DNA from 3 places in the Corynebacterium comes genome. Region 3 is predicted to be linked to each of the others. Evidence: riboswitches for the same ligand, from Rfam matches in the RefSeq annotation. Region 3 holds a riboswitch; each other region holds the start of a gene.
The links. A riboswitch is a leader RNA that binds a small molecule or an ion and turns the genes downstream of it on or off. The one in region 3 is predicted to bind thiamine pyrophosphate.
Positions count from the first base shown of each region.

Region 1 (4,002 bases), 1.2 Mb from region 3:
GATCCCAGGCGACGGCGTAGACGCCTTCGGCATGTCTCGCCGCCAGGTTTCGGCCTGGATCCGAGGCCCCGGCCTGGAAGAGCACCGGACGCCCCTGGGGTGGCGCCGGGATGTTGAGCGGACCGGCGACCGCGAAGAAGTCCCCGGAGTGATCGAGCGTCGACAAGCGGGCGGAATCACCCCACCGCGTGGAAGCATCGTCGAGCACCGCCGCAGAGGGGAACGAGTCCCACAGGCGGTTGATCACGGAGATGAACTCCTCCGCGCGGGCATAACGCTCGGCGTGCGGCGGCAGCGCGGGCATACCGTGGTTACGCGCCTCGGAGTCATTCATCGAGGTCACCACGTTGATCCCGGCGCGGCCTCCCGAGATGTGGTCGAGGCTGGCCAGCATGCGCGCGGCGTGGAAGGGCGACCAGAAGGAGGCGGAGATGGTCGTCACCAGGCCGATGCGTTCGGTCGCGCGGGCCAGCGCCGTCAGGGTGGTCACCGGTTCCAGGAACCACAGCGGGCCGGACCCGACGCCGTCGAGGTCGGCGGACTGGCCGTCGGCAAGGAAGACGGCGTCGAGGCGGCCCCGCTCAGCCACCCGGGCGAGGTGCTCCCAGTAGGTGATGTCGCCGAGCCTGCCCGAGGATGAGTCAGGGGCCCGCCACGCGGAGGTGTGGTGACCTGCTGCGAAGGCGAAGAGATTGATGTGCACGGCTTCTAGTCCTTCACCAGTCCACCGTCGACGACCAGGTTCTGGCCGGTGACGGAACGTGCCCACGGGGAGGCGAAGAACAGGATCGCGTCGGCGAACTCGGCGGGCGTGGTCACCGACTGCAGCGGAGTGGAGGCCGCGATGAGGTCGAAGACCTCGTCCGGGGTGGCCGCACTGGCATCGGTGGTGCGCAGCAACCCGCCCGAGAGCATGTTCACCGTGACACCCCGCGGCCCCAGATCCGCGGCGAAGGTGCGCGTCAGGGAGAGCAGCGCGGCCTTCGCCGCGGTGTAGTCGTGGTACGGGACCACCGGGTACTGGAAGAGGTTGGTGCCGATCGTGATCACACGTCCCGAACCGAACTCATCGAAACCGGGCAGCGCGGCCTGGATGACGTTGAGGGCACCCTGGATCGCGCCGGCGAACTGATCCTGGAAACGCCCGTAGGTGATCTCCTCGGCCTTGGGGCGGGCATCGCCGTCGAAGGAGAAGTCCACCAGGGCGTTGTTGACCACGGTGGTGACGGGGGCGTCGAAAAACTCCCTGGCCTGCACGTACAGCGCATCGACCTGCGCACGGTCACGGACGTCCGCCCGGATGGCGACCGCCCGGCCGGGATACTCCCCGACGAGTGCCGCGGCCGCCTCCCCGCTGGAGAAGTAGTTGACGACGACCTTCGCGCCCTCGCGCAGGAACGCCTCAGATATTGCCCGGCCGAGGCCGCGGGCCCCGCCGGTGACGAGCACGATCTGCTCGGATATCGCTGGTGCAGTGGTGGTCATGTAGACGCCTTTCTCAAGGAAAGGGCGAAAGTATTTCCGGGTCCTTCAAGGAGTCCTTCAAGGACAGTGGACAATCCCTTCGCCAGCATTAACTGGATCAGGTTCGACGGGTATGTTCTCAGCTGCCAGCAGGCGGCACCCCGTGTCACGCGGCACCAACGCTAGCAGGGGGGCGACGCACGCCACCCCATCCGGTAACCTGGGTCACACATCGTCGAGACCTTATAGGAGTGACCATGGCCGCCCTCAACGACCCCCGCACCCTCCATCCGAAGATCGACCCGCCGAAACAGACCCAGCCCCACCCGGGCCTGGACGCCAAGCTCGACCCCCAGGCCGACCTGGGTCTGGAGACCTACCGGGGCAGCGGTCGCCTCCAGGGCAGGAAGGCGTTGATCACCGGCGGCGACTCCGGCATCGGCGCCGCCGTGGCCATCGCCTACGCCCGGGAGGGCGCGGACGTCGCCATCGCCTACCTCCCCGAGGAGGAGCCCGACGCGGAGAAGATCATCAGGGCCATCGAGGACGCCGGCCAGCAGGCCCTGGCACTTCCCGGGGACCTGCAGGAGCTGAAGCACTGCGAGGAGATCGTGGAGAAGACCGTCGAGACCTTCGGCGGCCTGGACATCCTGGTCAACAACGCCTCCCGCCAGATCTGGCACGACGGGATCAGGAACATCCCGGACGATGATTTCGACGCCACCATGAAGTCCAACATCTACAGCTCCTACCGGGTGACCAAGGCGGCCCTGCCACACCTCAAGCCCGGCTCCGCCATCATCTTCACCTCCTCGATCCAGGCGTACCAACCCTCCCCCCACCTGCTCGACTACGCCATGACCAAGGCGGCGATGAACAATCTCGCCAAGGGGCTGGCGGTGCAGCTCGCACCGGAGGGCATCCGGGTCAACGCCGTCGCCCCGGGCCCGGTGTGGACTCCCCTGCAGCCCAGCCACGGCCAGCCGCAGGACAAGATCGAGGGTTTCGGCCAGCACTCACCGCTCGGCCGCGCGGGACAGCCCGCCGAGCTGGCTGGCGCGTTCGTGTTCCTCGCCTCCGATGAAGCCTCCTACGTCATGGGCGAGACCCTCGGAGTCACCGGCGGCACGCCTACGCCCTAGCGGCCAGCTCCGCGAGCAGCTCCTCGGAACGCGCACGGCCCGCGAGGTCGCTCATGCCACCGGTGATGAGGATCTCCTGCGCGCCGGTGGCGCGGAGAAGCGGCCGGAGGCGGGCGGCGACCTGCGCGGGCGTGCCGTGGATGCCGGTGTCCAGCAACTCCCCGATCCGGCGGCGTTCCCGGGCGCTGAGCGTCGACTCGTCGAGCTCCGAAAGCGGCCGCAGGCTGTCGAAGGAGCCGGTGGAACGCGCCTTCGCCTGCGCCCACGCCTCGGGGATGAGCAGGTCGCGGGCAGCCTCCCCCGTGTCCGCGACGGCGACATTGCCGGAGAGGATGACGTGCGGGGCGCCGATGAGCCCGGGACGGAAGTTCTCCCGGTAGAGCCTGGCGGCGTCGACCTGGTTGGGGCCGCCGAGGATCACCCCGAGCCCGAGTTCGGCGGCCAGGAGCACCGAGCGGAAACCCGCGAGAAGGAACACGGGAGTGGCGCCCTCGTTGGCCGGGCGGGCGGTGACGGCGGCGTCGCCACGCAGATAGCTGATGAGTTCGCGCAGGTCAGCGGGGTATCTCTTCTTCAGTTCCGCCACATCCCCCTGGCGAAGCGCGGCGCGGACGGGAGCGGTGAAGCCGAGAGATGAGCCGATGCCGGCGTCGACACGCGCCGGGTACAGGGCCTCCAGTGTGGCGATCTGCTCGGCCACTATCAGCGGCTGGTGATCGGGCAGCATGATGCCCGCGGTGCCGATCCGGATCGAGTCGGTGGCGGCGCCCACGGCGGTGGCGAGCAGCGCAGGTTGCGAGCCCGGCAGGCCGGGCACTGCGTGGTGTTCCGCGAGGAGGAAGCGACGGAACCCCAGCGCCTGGGCCGAACGGGCGTGGTCGACCACACCCCGGAGCACCTCTGATTCGCTGATCCCGGCGATGGCGTGGGCACGGTCAAGAACGGAGAAGCGCATGACCCCACCATGCCAGGTGGTCACCAGCTGGAGGTGTCGTCCGCGTTACCCTTCCGCCAGGTCTCCCAGGGGATGTTCCAGTCGCCGAGGCCGTCGTAGCCGGACAGCACATCCCCGACGGTGTTGCGGACCTCGACCGGATCGCCACGCTTGACCACGTCCTGGAACCAGGCGGCGGCCTCGGTGGTGACGTTGATGCAGCCGTGCGAGACGTTCCGCCTGCCCTGATCGCCCACCGACCACGGGGCGGCGTGGACGTAGATGCCGGACCAGGACATCTGCGTCGCGTAGTCCACCTCGGTGCGGTAACCGCCCTGGTCATACGCCAGGCCGAAGGTCGTGGAGTCCATGACGAGGGACTCATGCCTGTCGCCGATGACGTAGGTGCCGTTCGGGGTCGCCCACTTGTCGGCGCCCAGCGAAACAGGGATGGTGCGCAGG
Region 1 is NZ_CP046453.1:2,221,322-2,225,323, forward strand. Features, by position in the region: gene CETAM_RS10640 (LLM class flavin-dependent oxidoreductase) at 1-703, opposite strand, end outside; gene CETAM_RS10645 (3-oxoacyl-ACP reductase) at 709-1,485, opposite strand; TPP riboswitch at 1,542-1,638, opposite strand; gene CETAM_RS10650 (SDR family oxidoreductase) at 1,722-2,606, shown strand; gene CETAM_RS10655 (MsnO8 family LLM class oxidoreductase) at 2,596-3,561, opposite strand; gene CETAM_RS10660 (L,D-transpeptidase) at 3,582-4,002, opposite strand, start outside.
Region 1: it holds a riboswitch for thiamine pyrophosphate, as region 3 does, so the genes downstream of both, CETAM_RS10645 (3-oxoacyl-ACP reductase) here and CETAM_RS04810 (ECF transporter S component) in region 3, are expected to answer to the same signal.

Region 2 (4,002 bases), 370 kb from region 3:
CTGGCCGTGGATCTCCCTGGAGGATGAGGTCAGGGCGATCCGCCACATCATCGACCACCGCATCACCGGGCCGGTCAACCTCAGCGGACCGACCCCGGCCAGCGCCCGCGACATCGGCCGGCACCTCGCGCAGCGCCTGCGCCGCCCCTACCTGCTCCCCGCACCGAAGTGGGCGCTGCGCCTGGTCCTCGGCCGTGACGCCGCTGAGTCCCTGCTGCTGGCCGACGCGACGGTGGAGCCGAAGGTGCTCACGGACTCCGGTTTCCAGTTCACAGCCCCGACCGCGGGCTCAGCCATCGATGACGCGCTCGGGCACTGACGCCGCGCCGACCCGTGCCTGCTACCAGGCGCGGTCGGCCTGGGCGAAGAACTCCCGCTCGTAGACGCAGGCGTTGAGGTAGGTCGCCATCGCCTGCTCACGCTCGGCGGGGGAGGCTGACGCAAGGGCACGCTCGGTGCGGGCGATGGCGCCACGCGCTCCCGTGATGAACTCCTCGCCGGCATAGGTCTTGAGCCACGCGTGGTACGGGTGCTCCGGGTGGTTGTCCTTCATCAGCTCGAAACCGATCTCCGCGTAGAGCCAGTAGCAGGGCAGCACCGCGGCGGCCCCCACGGCGTAGGGCTCCACGGCACAGGAGGCGACGAGGAAATTGGTGTAGGCCAGCGTGACGGGGGAGGGGGCGGTGACCGTGACGCCGTTGGCGCCCAGCCAGTCGCGGTGAAGCTGCGCTTCCCCGGCGAGCACCCCCATCGCGCCCTCTGACCAGCCGATCTGCCCCTCCTGGTCGGTGGCGTTCGCCGAGAGCAGTGCCAGCGCGCGGGAGTACCGGTTGAGGTACTGGGCGTCCTGGTCGAGGTAGAAGGCGAAGTCGCGGGGGCGCAGCGTGCCGCTGCGGAGCTCACGGATGAACGTCAGGTCCATGATCTCGCCCCAGACCTCACCGGTGGCCTCCCACATCGCCTGCGTGTGGGGTCCGGCCGGGACAAGGTGCGGGGAGGGTGCGGGGAGGGTCGGCAGGGGGCCGGTCAGGTGCGGCCACGGGGTGGTGTCTGCGGCAGCTTCGAGACGGCGCGTCCGATGGAAGTGGTCGACCGGACCGTGACCGCTGCCCACGTCGAGGGCGTCGGCGTTGCTGATCGAATCATGAAGCCAGCGGGTCGACCACTCCAGCGCCTCATTGACCGGCTCACCAGAGGCGATGCGGGTGGCCAGGGCGGCGGACAGCGAACAGCCGGTGCCGTGGGTGTTCTTTGTGTCCACCCGCCGAGTGGGCACGTGGTGGACGGTACCGTCCGGGTGGACGACGGCATTGTCGGCCGCGGAACCGGTCAGATGCCCACCCTTGACGATGACCACCGTGTCCGTGTCCCCGGCCAGCCCGGCAGCCTGGGCGATGGCCTCGTCCAGATCGGCGGCCATCGTGGTGTCGCAGAGCACGGCCAGCTCGCGCAGATTGGGGGTGATCACGTCGACGTGGCGGATGAGGTCGCGGACACCGGCTTCCGCGTCCTCGTCGAGCAGGCGGTCACCGGAGCTGGCCACCATGACCGGATCCAGGATGACGTGGGGGACCGGGTGAGCGGCCAGCGTCTCGGCGACGACGGCGACGGTCTCCACGTCCCCGAGCATGCCGATCTTCACCGCATCCACGGTGACGTCATCGAAGACGCAGGCGAGCTGCTCGCGGAGAAACTCGTGGGGCGGGGTGTGCACGGAGCGGACCCCGTGGGTGTTCTGTGCCACCAGTGCGGTGACGGCGGCCATGCCGAAACCCCCGGCGGCGGCGATGGACTTCAGGTCCGCCTGGATGCCGGCACCTCCGGTCGGGTCGGTGCCGGCAATGGACAGAACGCGTGGCTGAGTCACGACAATCCCTTCGCTAGTTCTAGCTAGAGCAGGTTCCATGGGTATGTTCTCAGCACAGCCCTGCAGCCGTGCACCCCAATGTCGTGGACGACCCTATCAGTAAGTGACGATCCCCCGATCGAGGAAAACCTGGCGGGTCGCCGCCAGCGACTCCGGCGTCGGGGGCTCCGCGTCCTCCAGGTGGTAGGGGATACCCAGCTCACGCCACTTGTCCGCACCCATGTTGTGGAAGGGGAGCACCTCGACCCGCTCGACGTTGGGCCAGCGGGCGACGATGTCGGCCACCTGAGCCACGTTCTCCGGATCATCGGTCAATCCCGGGACCAGCACGAAGCGCACCCACACCGCCTTGCCCAGGGCGGCCAGCCGGTCGCCGAAGTCGATCGTCGGCTGCAGGGACCGGCCGGTGACCGTGCGGTAGGTGGCCTCGTTGCCGGACTTGACGTCGAGAAGCACGAGGTCGATGTTCGCCAGGTCCTCCTCCGTCAGGCGGGCGCCGAGAAAGCCGGAGGTGTCGATCGCCGTGTGGATCCCCGCCTGGTGAACCGAGGCGAGCACCCGTCGGGTGAAGGCGAGCTGGAAGAGCGGCTCGCCGCCGGAGATCGTCAGGCCGCCACCCGTGGCCCGGAAGACGCGCTGGTAGCGCCTGACGCGCTTGACCACGTCCTCCACGCGCTCGAGGGTGCCGGAGCGCATCTCCATCGTGTCGGGGTTGTGGCAGTACCGGCAGCGCAGCGGGCAACCCGTGAGGAAGAGGGTCATCCGGGTGCCGGGTCCGTCGACCGCGGTGACCATCTCCCAGGAGTGCACGAGGGCGACGTCGCCGGTGACGCGGGCGTCGAGAAGCTCCGGCCGGGTGAGGTCCCCGGCGGTGCCGCCGAGGCCCGCGGCCACCCCACGGACCTTCTCACCCACCGACGGGGTGAGGCTAACCTCGCCGGTGACACCGTCCCGGGCCACTACGCTCCCTGGTGGAAGGTACGGGAGATGACGTCCCGCTGCTGCTCCCTGGTCAACTTGACGAAGTTCACCGCGTAGCCGGACACCCGGACAGTCAGGTTGGGGTAGTTCCCGGGATTGGCCATCGCGTCCTCGAGCGTGGACTTGTCCAGGACGTTGATGTTGGCGTGGTACAGGCCCGATTCCATGTTGTGGGCGGAGCGGGAGGCCTTCATGTCGGCCATGCGCTCGTCAAAGGTCTTGGTGGACATTGGGGGCTCCTAGTTGTCGTCCATGATGAAACCGGCGTCGAGGATGCCGACGAGGTTGGTCACCTGCTCGGCCTTGGTGCGGCCGAGACCGGAGGGGGTGATGGTGTTGGTCAGGGAGATGCCGTCGAGGGCGTCGTTGTAGTCGAGCTTGCCCACGGACAACATGGAGGCGACCATGCCGTGGGTGTCGGCGCCGTTGCTCGGGTTCGCGCCGGGCGAGAACGGGGTGCCCGCGCGGTGACCGTCCGGGAAGTTGCCGGTGGCCTTGCCGTACACGACGTTCGAGGTGATGGTGAGCACCGACTGGGTGGGGATCGCATCGCGGTAGAGCGGGATCTCCCTGATCTTGGCCATGACGGTGTGGACGATCGTCGCGGCGATGTCGTCGGCACGGTCGTCGTCGTTGCCGTACCGGGGGAACTCACCCTCGGTGAGATAGTCGACGACCAGGCCGGTTTCGTCGCGCACAGGGGTGACCCTGGCGTACCTGATGGCGGACAGGGAATCCGCCACGATCGAGAGGCCGGCGATGCCGCAGCCCATGGTGCGGATGATCTCCGAGTCATGCAGGGCCATCTCGATGGCCTCGTAGGCGTACCTGTCGTGGGACCAGTGGATGATGTTCAGTGCCTCCACGTAGGTGCCGATCACCCAGTCGAGCATCTCCTCGTACTTCGCCCACACCTCGTCGAAGTCGAGCGGTCCGTCGCCCTCGACGGGTGCGAACGCGCCGGGCAGGGTGATTTGCCTGCCGGTCACCTCGTCCCGGCCGCCGTTGATGGCGAAGAGCAACGACTTCGCGGCGTTGACGCGCGCGCCGAAGAACTGCATCTGCTTGCCCACCTTCATCGGCGAGACGCAGCAGGCGATGGCGGCGTCGTCGCCCCAGCGGTCACGGATCTGCTTGTCCGACTCGTACTGGAT
Region 2 is NZ_CP046453.1:1,343,440-1,347,441, forward strand. Features, by position in the region: gene CETAM_RS06490 (TIGR01777 family oxidoreductase) at 1-319, shown strand, start outside; partial or broken gene CETAM_RS06495 (bifunctional hydroxymethylpyrimidine kinase/phosphomethylpyrimidine kinase) at 341-1,867, opposite strand; TPP riboswitch at 1,856-1,955, opposite strand; gene pflA (pyruvate formate-lyase-activating protein) at 1,964-2,827, opposite strand; partial or broken gene grcA2 (autonomous glycyl radical cofactor GrcA2) at 2,827-3,378, opposite strand; partial or broken gene CETAM_RS06510 (pyruvate formate lyase family protein) at 3,358-4,002, opposite strand, start outside.
Region 2: it holds a riboswitch for thiamine pyrophosphate, as region 3 does, so the genes downstream of both, CETAM_RS06495 (bifunctional hydroxymethylpyrimidine kinase/phosphomethylpyrimidine kinase) here and CETAM_RS04810 (ECF transporter S component) in region 3, are expected to answer to the same signal.

Region 3 (4,002 bases):
AGGACGAAGCGCTCCGGCAGCCGGAGGACCTGCGCCAGGCCGTCGCCGAGATCGGTCGGATCAACGTCGGTCGACAGGACGATGACCGGGAGACCGACGGCCAGCACACGGACGAAGATCGCCGCCGCCAGCTGGAGGGAATTGTCGGTGACGTGCGCGAGGAGGAACTGGAGGTAGGTGTCCCCTTCTGGTCGGCCGTAGAGCGCCATGGGGACGGCCGCCAGCGGTGCGGCCAGCAGGATCGGCCAACCGCGCCGGAGCAGCCGCCCCCACCCCACGCCGCACAGGGGCGCGACGATGATGGTGAATGCGAGGGACACGCCCGCGGAGACCACGTCCACGGAGAGCAGTAGCGGGGTGGTCAGCAGGATGAGTCCGAGGACGCGGGTGACGGGGTTGATGTCGGCGAGCAGATTCATCGGACCTCCACAACGTGGTCGCCGAGGGCGTGGATGTAGAGCTCGTCATGGGTGATCGAGGCGACGGTCACTCCCTGGTCGGTGAGCTGACGGACCAGGCTGACGAGTTCCTTGAAGGTGGTGGGGTCCTGACCGAAGGTCGGCTCGTCGAGGATGAGAAAGGCCGGGGTATTGACCAGTGCGGTGGCAACGGACAGTCGCCGTTTCTCCCCGCCGGAGAGCGTGAAGGGGTTGGCCTGCGACAGATGGGTCAGCCGCAGGCGTACCAGGAGGTCGTCGATACGCTCCCGGGGCCCGCCGGACACGGCCATCTCCTCGGCCACGGTGCGGGCGACGAACTGGTGCTCCGGATCCTGGAACACGTAGCCGACGCGTTGCGCGAGCTGCCGCGAGGTCCACTTGTGGGGCGGTGCCTTCAGTCCCCGGCGCAGATCCCCGGAGTACTCCAGCGTCCCGCCGGTCGGCTCCAACAGTCCGGCCAGCGTCAGCGTCAACGTGGATTTGCCGGATCCGTTCGGTCCCGTGATCACGCTCGAGGCACCCGCCGGCAGGTCCAGAGTGCGAGGCGGGCCCCAGATGGTCTGCAGGTCCCGGGCCCGGACCATGGTCGGAGTCCCGGGGCTCACTCCCCGCGCGGCGGGCAGCACCGGCGGACGGGGCAGGTCCGCGACGGTGATCTCCTGCAGCCCGTCCGCCCCCAGGTGGAGGAAGCGGTCCATCATGGGCGCCCAGAGCCGCGGGCGGTGTTCGACCACGAGCAGGGTTGCACCGGTTTCCGCGGCGACCGTGGTCACCGCGTCAACGACCTCGCGTTGCCCCGCCGGGTCGAGGTTGGCGGTCGGCTCGTCGAGCAGGATGAGCTCGGCCCCCATGGCGATGACGCCCGCCAGGGCAAGTCGCTGCTTCTGCCCGCCGGACAGATGCCGCGTGGGGTGATCGAGCGGGAGATCCAGTCCGACCAGGGCCAGGGCGCGGCGCACCCGCGGCCAGATCTCCTCCCGGGGGACCCTCAGGTTCTCGCAGCCGAAGGCGACGTCGTCGCCCACACGCGAGGCGATGACCTGGGAGTCCGGGTCCTGCAGGACCATGCCCACGGTGCCGCCGACCTCAAGCGTGCCTGTCCGCTCGCCGTCCTCCTCATCCCCCAGCAACCCGGCCAGAGCCGCCAGGAGGGTGGACTTCCCTGCGCCGGAGTCACCGGTGAGCAGGACCTTCTCGCCACGCTCCAGGCGCAGGGAGATGTTCTCGATCGCGGGGTCGATTCTGGAGGCGTGCCGCCAGCCGAGGCCGCGGGCCTCGACGAGTGCTGTCATCACACGCGCTTTCGGCCTACCGCGAAGCGGTCCAGTGCACCTGTCGCGGCCAGGGCCTTGACCAGCCAGTGGCCGAGGAATCCTGCGAGAATGGCGCCGGAGATGATCAGGCAGGTCAGGTAGATCGAGTTGAAGGCCAGCGACTTGGCCAGGTTCGCGCTGGTGAAAAGCTCGAGAACGAAAGCTGACACAGCGGCTCCGGCGCCCGCCAGCATGGCCACGGGGAGAGTGAAGCGTCGGTAGGCGAAGGCCGCGAAAACCAGCTCAGCCCCCAGCCCCTGGGCGATCCCTGAGTACAGCGTCTCAATGCCCCACTGGTTGCCCAGCAGCGCGGAGACGATCGCCGCGAGCAGTTCCACGAACAGTGCGGCACCCGGCTTACGGATCACCAGTCCACCGATGACGCCGCCGATCAGCCAGATGCCGACGGCCAGACCACCGAAGCCCGGGGTCAGGGCGTCCATGGCGGTGAACCAGGCGTAGCCGATGGAGTTCCACACCCAGAAGATCAGGCCGCAGGCCACTCCCAGGACAGAGGCGATGATGATGTCGATGACGCGCCATGACGAGCGCGCCCGTGAAGTATTCACAATAATCTCCCTAGCGCCGGTACTAACCGGATCAGGTTCGACGGTTCGCCCAATCTGTGTTGGAGGCGTCTCAGCCCGGAATCGCACCGGGTACCCGTGACTGGATGTTTGCGGACTTATTCTAACCCTTCGGGTTTCTCGTCCAGATCAGCCACCCAGCGGGTACCTTCCTGTCCCCCGCTCCGCTTCCACAGAACCTGCAGTCCGGTCCCCGCGGCGATCTCCACCAGCCCGCCGCCGATCATGGCCTCGAACTGATCGAGTTCCTCGGCCGGACACTCCAGCTGCATCAGCAGGACGCCGTCCCCGGCTATCAGGTCCACTTCGCCCTCCCGCTCCCGGGTGAACGCCAGGTGAGCGCGCCCCTGCTCGCTGTCCCAGTCCGTGTGTGCGGTCTGCGCGAACCGGTTGACCAGCAAGCGTGCGTAACGCCCCGGGCGGTCGCACCTGACCCGGGCTGTGGATGAAGCAGTCATGCCCTCACGCTACCCCAGCACGCCAAATACCAGGTCATGCAGTCGAACGTCGACGTCATGCCGGGCGGCGAGCCGGCAGATGGCCCCCACCTGGGCGTCCAGCTCGTGCCGCGTGTCCGGCCTGCCCGCCGCCAGGTCACGGTGCATGGAGCTGGTCGCGCCGGCCGGCATGCGGTCGGCGAAATCCAGGGTGCGCTCCACCGCATCCGCGGACAGGGGCACCCCGGTGGCCAGGGCGGTGGCGTGCACCTCACGCATGAGCGCCCGGAGCGTCGGGCGGAGGCGGGTGCGCAGCTCACCGAGCGTGCTTCCGGACAGGGCCCCGAGTGCCCCGGTCGTGGTCACGTACATCGCCTTCTCCCAGACGTCGACGAAGATGTCTTCGCGGACGGTCGCCTCAATACCCGCCCCCCTCAACGCCGCGGCGAACTCATCGACCGTGTGGTTCGGGCTGCCGTCCCACGTTCCGAAGTCATAGGAGATGGGTCCGCCGTGAAACTCGACTTCGCCCGGGCCGGTGTGGTGGAAATAACCGCGTACCACGCCGGGCAGGGTGCGATCAGTGCCCACTACGTCGGCTACCCGCGAGGGAACCTCGACGGAGTTCTGGGTGACGGCGACCAGGGCGGCGTCCGGAAGCCCCTCGAGCAGTGCCGCGACGTCCGTCCCGGTGGTCGCCTTCACCGCCAGCAGCACCACGTCCGGCTCATCGGCCTCACTGAGCTTTCCGACGGCGCGCACCGCCACCGGAGCCTCCCCGTTGAGGCGCAGCCCTTCCGAACGCAGGACCCGGAGGGTGCCGCCACGTGCGACGAACACGACGTCATGGCCCGCACGGACCAGATTCCCGCCGAACCAGCCTCCGACCGCCCCGACCCCGATGACCGCAATCTTCATGGGACCAGACTACGCGCACACCCGGTGCAGCCGGACTACACTGCATCTAGTTCACACCCGCAGACAGAAAGGTGGGAATCATGGCCGGTGGCCTGATCGCCCTGCTCGACGACGTGGCCCTCATCGCCAGAGCGGCCGCCGCCAGTGTCGACGACGTCGCCGCCGCCGCCGGCAAGACCTCCGTCAAGGCCGCCGGCGTGGTGGTCGATGACGCAGCGGTGACCCCCCGTTTCGTCACCGGCATTTCCCCCGCGCGGGAGCTGCCGATGATCTGGCGGATCACCAAGGGCTCGTTGATCAACAAGCT
Region 3 is NZ_CP046453.1:975,280-979,281, reverse strand. Features, by position in the region: gene CETAM_RS04820 (energy-coupling factor transporter transmembrane component T family protein) at 1-419, opposite strand, end outside; gene CETAM_RS04815 (ABC transporter ATP-binding protein) at 416-1,732, opposite strand; gene CETAM_RS04810 (ECF transporter S component) at 1,732-2,322, opposite strand; TPP riboswitch at 2,313-2,430, opposite strand; gene CETAM_RS04805 (DUF2218 domain-containing protein) at 2,439-2,798, opposite strand; gene CETAM_RS04800 (2-dehydropantoate 2-reductase) at 2,808-3,695, opposite strand; gene CETAM_RS04795 (DUF808 domain-containing protein) at 3,776-4,002, shown strand, end outside.